Regions from separate parts of the Faecalibacterium sp. AF28-13AC genome, predicted to be linked through region 1. Evidence: riboswitches for the same ligand, from Rfam matches in the RefSeq annotation. Region 1 holds a riboswitch; each other region holds the start of a gene.
The links. Region 1 has a riboswitch for thiamine pyrophosphate ahead of thiW (energy coupling factor transporter S component ThiW). Riboswitches for the same ligand answer to the same signal wherever they lie in the genome.
Positions count from the first base shown of each region.

Region 2: it holds a riboswitch for thiamine pyrophosphate, as region 1 does, so the genes downstream of both, thiT (energy-coupled thiamine transporter ThiT) here and thiW (energy coupling factor transporter S component ThiW) in region 1, are expected to answer to the same signal.
Region 3: it holds a riboswitch for thiamine pyrophosphate, as region 1 does, so the genes downstream of both, DWY95_RS03825 (TenA family protein) here and thiW (energy coupling factor transporter S component ThiW) in region 1, are expected to answer to the same signal.

Region 1 is NZ_QUFG01000011.1:39,201-41,459, forward strand. It holds gene thiE (thiamine phosphate synthase) at 1-7, opposite strand, end outside; gene thiM (hydroxyethylthiazole kinase) at 1-806, opposite strand, end outside; gene thiW (energy coupling factor transporter S component ThiW) at 817-1,332, opposite strand; TPP riboswitch at 1,509-1,616, opposite strand; gene DWY95_RS13950 (SPFH domain-containing protein) at 1,737-2,259, shown strand, end outside.
Region 2 is NZ_QUFG01000013.1:8,158-10,416, forward strand. It holds tRNA gene DWY95_RS14665 (tRNA-Ala) at 92-167, opposite strand; gene thiT (energy-coupled thiamine transporter ThiT) at 319-891, opposite strand; TPP riboswitch at 978-1,079, opposite strand; gene DWY95_RS14675 (sporulation transcriptional regulator SpoIIID) at 1,190-1,438, shown strand; gene sigG (RNA polymerase sporulation sigma factor SigG) at 1,493-2,257, opposite strand.
Region 3 is NZ_QUFG01000002.1:270,214-272,472, reverse strand. It holds gene DWY95_RS03830 (hypothetical protein) at 1-111, shown strand, start outside; TPP riboswitch at 498-597, shown strand; TPP riboswitch at 658-755, shown strand; gene DWY95_RS03825 (TenA family protein) at 822-1,496, shown strand; gene thiD (bifunctional hydroxymethylpyrimidine kinase/phosphomethylpyrimidine kinase) at 1,493-2,259, shown strand, end outside.

The sequences.
Region 1 (2,259 bases):
AGTTCATCGTTTGCTCCTTGGTCAAGTTGTTCGCCGGTCAGGTTGGACACGGCATCCATCAGATACATGCACAGCGTTCCGGTGCCCTCTTCGCCGGTCAGGCGGGCAGCGGCAGTCTCGCCGCAAAGGCCCATCGCACAGACGGCGGCGGCCGCCGCGGCCAGCGGGCAGTCGGGGTTGGCCCCCACGAAAGCCGCCGTCAGGACCGACAACATACAGCCCGCCCCGGTCACACGCCGCAGCAGCGGGGTGCCGTTGCGGAGGATGTGGGTCGTCTTCCCGTCCGTCACGATGTCCTCGGCCCCGGTCACTGCCGCGACGCAGTGGTGCTGCGCGGCAAACTGCTCGGCCAGCGGCCGCAGGGCCTCCGGCGGCAGGGTCTTGCCGGCATCCACCCCGCGTGAGACCTGCGCAAGCCCGCTCAGCGCCTGCAGCTCCGAGGCGTTGCACCGCAGCACGGTGACGGGCACTTCCCGCAGCACCTCGGCCGCGATGCTCTGGCGGAACTGCGATGCGCCCACGCCCACCGGGTCAAAGACCACCGGCAGGCCCAGCCGGGCGGCGGTGCGGCCCGCTTTGACCATGGCCTCGGCCTTGCGGGGGTTCGGGGTGCCCAGACTCAGGCAGAGGGCCCGGCTCAGCGCCGTGATCTCCTCCACCTCCTCCGGGTCATCCGCCATGATGGGCGACGCCCCGGCCGCCAGCACGATGTTAGCGCAGTCGTTGGCGCTGACGAGATTCGAGATGCAGTGGACGAGGGGCGAGGTTTCCCGCACCCGGTCGAAAAGAGCTCCAAACGCTGTCACGGTGCCCTCCTCAGCTCAGGCTGGTCTGCATGGAGCGCAAAGCGCCGGAGCGCTGCAGCGCGGCCAGCAGCACACCTGCAATGACCGCACCGCCTGCGGTCGAGACGAGGAAGGGCACGATGTAGGCATAGAATGCGATATCGCCCGCGCTCTTGCCCATCAGCAGGATGGCCACCGGGTAGGCGCACAGCCCGCCCAGGATGGAGGTGCCGAACACCTCACCCACCAGAGTGGGCAGCAGCTTTTCGGTCTTGTGGTAGACGATGCCGCACAGCAGGGCACCGAACATGCTGCCGGGGAAGGCCATCAGACTGCCCAGGCCCAGCAGGTTGCGCAGCAGCGAGGCCACGAAGGCCACGCCGATGCCGTAGTAGGGGCCCAGCAGCACAGCGCACAGGATGTTGACCATGTGCTGCACCGGGGCGCATTTGCTGCCAAAAATGGGGAAGCTGAACACGCTGCCCACAACGGCCAGGGCGCAGAGCATCCCGGCCAGAGCCAGCTTTTTCGTAGAGAGTGCTTTCATGAGGATTCCTCCTATTGCAAAGCGGTCGAGACTTTCTGGTCTCCTCTCACGCCGGAACACGGCTTCCCATCGCGTCGATTCAAGGCCCAGGGCGCTCCCCCTCGGCCCGGAGCCGCCCACAAGGCGGCTGCGGCAGAAAACAAAAACAGGAGCTCCCTCTGCGGAAGCCCCTGTGAAAACGCATCGTGATGACTTCCTACGGCGGCATTATCCGCATCAGGTAAAAGGGTCGAAGTTTGAGCACTTCCTCTCAGCCCGCATGACGAGCTCCCCTGTATTTTGTTGTCGGGAGTATTCTACACCCATCGTGCCAAAATTGCAAGAGGCAGTTTCCTTTTGCAGTGCTTCTGTGCTATACTAAGGGTAATTCCGCAACCGAAACCACTTCAAAGGAGATTTGGAATATGGGTCTTGTAAAAGCTGCAATGAACGCGGCCTCCGGCGTGATGGCCGACCAGTGGAAAGAGTTTTTCTATTGCGATGCCCTCCCGGCCGAAGTGCTGGCCGTCAAGGGGCAGAAGCGCACCGACCGTCGCTCTGCCAACAAGCACGGCAATGAGAACATCATCTCCGACGGCTCCGTCGTGGCCGTGGCGGAGGGCCAGTGCGCCCTGATCGTAGAGCAGGGCAAAGTGGTGGAGCTGTGCGCCGAGCCGGGCGAGTACACCTACAGCACCGGCACCCAGCCCTCCCTGCTCAGCGGCGGGCTGAAGGACATCGACGGCGTCTTTGCCGAGATGGGCAAGCGGTTCGGCTTTGGCGGGCAGGCCGCCGCCGACCAGCGCATCTACTACATCAACACCAAGGAGCTGGTGGGCAACAAGTACGGCACCCCCAACCCGGTGCCCTTCCGGGTGGTGGACCAGCGCGCCGGCATCGACCTCGACATCGCCATCCGCTGCTTTGGCGAGTACAGCTACCGCATCG
Region 2 (2,259 bases), on a different contig from region 1:
GCTCTGTGTAGTCCTTCCGCAGAATTTCCGATAAACAAAAAACGTACCCGAACCCTTTCTCGTAAAGAATCGGGTTCGAGTACGAACTGTATGGTGGAGAATACCGGGATCGAACCGGTGACCTCTTGCATGCCATGCAAGCGCTCTCCCAGCTGAGCTAATCCCCCACATGTTTGGTTTCGTGTCTTGCGACGTGAGTTATTATACCAGCAGGAAGGGACGCTGTCAACACTTTTTTCGAATTTCCTGCGAAGTTTTTGCAGAGAAAAGCGCCCCGGCGGGCGGTGGACCTGCCGGGGCGCGATGGTGCGTGAAAAATCAGGCCTTGGTGTACTGGCGGTCGAAGATCTGCGGGGCCACCTTGATGAGCAGCACAGCGGCCACCACGGTGAGCAGGGTCTCCGGCAGCATGTAGCTGGCATTGTAGACCAGGCTGTAGGTCCAGGCACTCAGGCCCTCGTTCAGGTTGCCCCAGACGAGCACACCGGAGAGGAAGCTGCACAGGAAGCGCAGCACACCGGCCATAAAGGTGCCGAAAGCCACGCCGACCATCCGGTTTTTGAAGGGGCGGGCAAACAGCTCAGCCGTGCCCAGCGCCATGAAGGCGATGAGGTAGTCCAGCAGGACTTCGCCCAGGAAGTACAGGAAGGTGGGCGTCGGGGGTGCCCAGAAGCCCAGCAGCATTTGCAGGCAGCCGTTGACCAGGCCGGTGAACAGGCCCCACTTGACGCCATGGCGGAAGGACACCAGCACAAAGGGCAGCATGCTCAGCAGGGTGACGCTGCCGCCGTTGGGCATGGTGAAGATCTTGATGTTCGACAGCACGGTGCCGATGGCGATCATCAGGGCGCACTCCACCAGAATGCGGGTCTTGGAATAGGAATTCGACATTTTGGATTCGCTCCTCTAAAAATATAGTACACAAAAACAAAATACGCCTGCGATCAGCAGGCGTAGAGGCTTCGTTTGTGAAAGATGGGAACATTCCGCAAACTACCTACGCCGGCATTACCCGGATCAGGTTCAAGGGTACTCCGCAGTGCGCGGATCTCAGCCTTTCGGCGCCCCTGTTTTCATGTCCGTCTCCCAGTATAGTCGTCCGACGCCAAAAGTCAAGCCCCGGCGGGCATATTGCGCCCCTCTGCCTCATATTTTTTACCAAGGAGTCTTGCGGAGGAGGGGACAGGGCATGAAAGTGGAACCGGAACAGCGGGCTGCACTGCTGGGGGAGTACATCGCAAAAAACAGCGCAACAGTGCGGACCGCAGCGCGGGCGTTCGGGTGCAGCAAATCCACCGTGCACAAGGATGTTTCGTCCCGGCTGCGGCGGGTGGACCCCGACTTATTCCAGCGGGTGCAGGCAGTGCTGGCCCGGAACAAGGCCGAGCGGCATCTGCGGGGCGGAGCGGCCACCCGCCGGAAATACGGCAAAAAATAAGAGCGGCGGCGCATCCTTATATATAGGTTGTATAAGGGTGTGCCGCTTTTGCTGCTATTTGCTGCGGAATTGTTCCAGCGCGGCCTTTTCGAGCCGGCTGACCTGCGCCTGGCTGATGCCGATCTCCCGCGCCACCTCCATCTGCGTTTCGCCCTTGAGGTAGCGCAGCTCCATGATCCGCTTTTCGCGCGGGGTCAGGGACGCGACGGTCTCCCGGAACTGCAGGCCGCTGATCCAGCTGTCCTCGCCGTCGGGGTCACGCACCTGGTCGATGACATACATGGCGTCGCCGCCGTCGGTATAGAGCGGCTCCTCAAGGCTGAGCGGTTCCACCACCGACTCCAGCGCCGCCGTCACCTCCCGGCGGGACAGGCCCGCCTGCTGCGCGATCTCGTTCACCGTAGGCTCCCGGCCCAGCTGCTTTTCCAGCCTCTCCCGCGCCTGCATGGCTTTGTAGGCCGTATCCCGCAGCGACCGGCTGACCCGCAGGGCGTTGTTGTCCCGCAGAAAGCGGCGGATCTCGCCGATGATCATCGGGACGCCGTAGGTGGAGAACCGCACGTTCTGGGCCGGGTCAAAGTTGTCAATGGCCTTGATCAGCCCGATGCAGCCTACCTGAAACAGGTCGTCGAGATTCTCGCCTCGCTGGGCGAACCGCTGTACCACGCTGAGTACCAGCCGCAGGTTGCCCTCGATCATCTGCTGGCGGGCGGCGGCGTCGCCCGCATGGGCCCGCGTCAGTAGCTCCCGCTTCTGTGCTTCGGTCAGGACAGGCAGCTGTGCCGTATCCATCCCGCAGAGCTCGACTTTGTTGTACATCC
Region 3 (2,259 bases), on a different contig from region 1:
CCCACCGAATTCAATTTGTATTCGGAAACTGCCCACTTTTATATCTGGCTGCGGTTAGTCACCCGGCATCGAGATTATAATGCCTATGTGCATTACTATCTGAAAGGTTAAAAATTTACAACGCACCGGATACAGTATGCCTATCGGCTCTGTATTCGGTGCGTTTTTCTCTCTTTATATACCGCACCATAATCATATCCAAAATATTTATGAAAAATTAGATGCCACAAATTCTATTGAGGGATAAAACAAAGCTATTATTTTAGGATACATTAGCCCCTTACTGTAACCCAGTGATAAAAAACGTCGGCGAAAAGGTGTCAAATCCTCCACATCTGTCTCTCCTTTTTTGTCCGTTTTCCCGCATTTAGAACCTCGTTTTGAGGGGAACAGGATAACTTTATCTAGCCGACCATGCGGAAAAACCTTTGATTTCCGTGGACTTTTACCGTCCTAAATGCGTAGACTTGACTTTTGGGGACTTTCTAACTATAATGATATTCAAGCAGGGGGACTACCTTGTAGTTGAGAAGGTTAAAACCTGACCCTTTGAACCTGTTGGCTAATACCAACGCAGGGAGCTAAAGAATACAGATTCGTATTTTTTGGACATTCTCTGTTTTGGGAATGTCCTTTTTTAATTGAATAAGATATGATATGTGTTTGCGAGGGAACTGAACAAGTTGAAAAAGGTAAGACCTGACCTCTGGACCTGTCGGCTAATACCGGCGTAGGGAAGCAATTTCTTACGCTCGTATTGCGTCTGAAAGAGCTTCTAATTGTTTTAGAGGCTCTATTTTTTTATCTTAGGAGGATCAAACATGGCATTTATGAAAGACATCTTAACCCACAACATTCCCATTTGGGAAGAATGTGCAGCTACCCCATTTGTGCAGGAAGTGCAAACTGGAAAGCTACCTCTTGAAAAATTCAAAAGATATATGATTCAGGATAGTATCTATCTGAAAAACTATGCCCGTATATACGGCAAGGCAATTTTTCATGCTGATACATTAAGAGAAATTCAGCTTTACTATTCCATGCTGAATTTTGTAAATGATACGGAATCAGAAGTGCGCCTGGATTATCTAAAGCAATTTTGCATGACGGATAATGATATTGAACTGATCGCTCCTCTGCCTGAAAATCAAAATTACATTGATTTCATGTTTGAGATTGCGTCACATGGAAAGAATGAAGAAATTTTAATGGCGGTTCTTCCCTGTATGCTAAGTTACAGCTATATATTCCGAAAATTGGCGGCTGTTCCTACAAGCAGACAGTCAAGATATTGGGACTTTATCAAAGATTATGCGGATGAACAATATGCAGAAAGCTGCAAAGAATGGTCTGCTTTTGCAGAGCATAAATGTGCCGGGTTATCAGTAGCAAATAAAAAGTATCTGGCTGATATTTTTGAAAAAGCAAGTTTGTTAGAGCTTGCTTTTTGGAAGATGGCCTATCGGAACGAGAGAATGGAGGAAAATGCAAAATGAAAAAAGTATTGTCCATTGCCGGATCAGATTGCAGCGGAGGTGCAGGTATTCAGGCTGATTTGAAAACTTTTTCTGCTCACGGCGTATTTGGAATGAGTGTTATTGTTTCTGTTGTTGCAGAGAACACCAGCCGCGTTATCGACATCCAAGATATTACCCCGGATATGATTGCAAAACAGATTGATGCCGTGTTTGAAGATATTGAAGTGAACGCAGTAAAGATTGGTATGCTTTCTACGCCAGAATGTATGAAAGCAGTGGCAATGAAACTATTACAATATAAGCCACAAAATATTGTAATCGACCCGGTTATGTATGCCAAAAATGGCTGCCCATTGATGAATCCTGCGGCGGTTTCCACCTTGATAGACACTGTAATTCCACTGGCCGATGTGCTTACTCCAAATATTCCAGAGGCAGAGAAAATAGCGGATATGCAGATTTCCACAGTTTCAGATATGGAGGCTGCCGCAAGAAAAATATATGCCATGGGTTGTAAGGCGATTGTTGTCAAGGGCGGACATCATATAGGAAATGCCGTTGATGTCCTATTTGATGGAGAAAATTTCCACCACTTTGAAACAGCCCGCATTGATACGAAAAATACTCATGGGACAGGCTGTACCTTTTCTTCTGCAATCGCTTCCCAGCTTGCAAAGGGAAAAAGTATTCCGCTTGCTGTCGAAGCGGCAAAGGCTTATGTCACAACGGCAATCGAACACTCCCTTGCGATTGGAAAAGGCTGTGGCCCGACGCACCATTT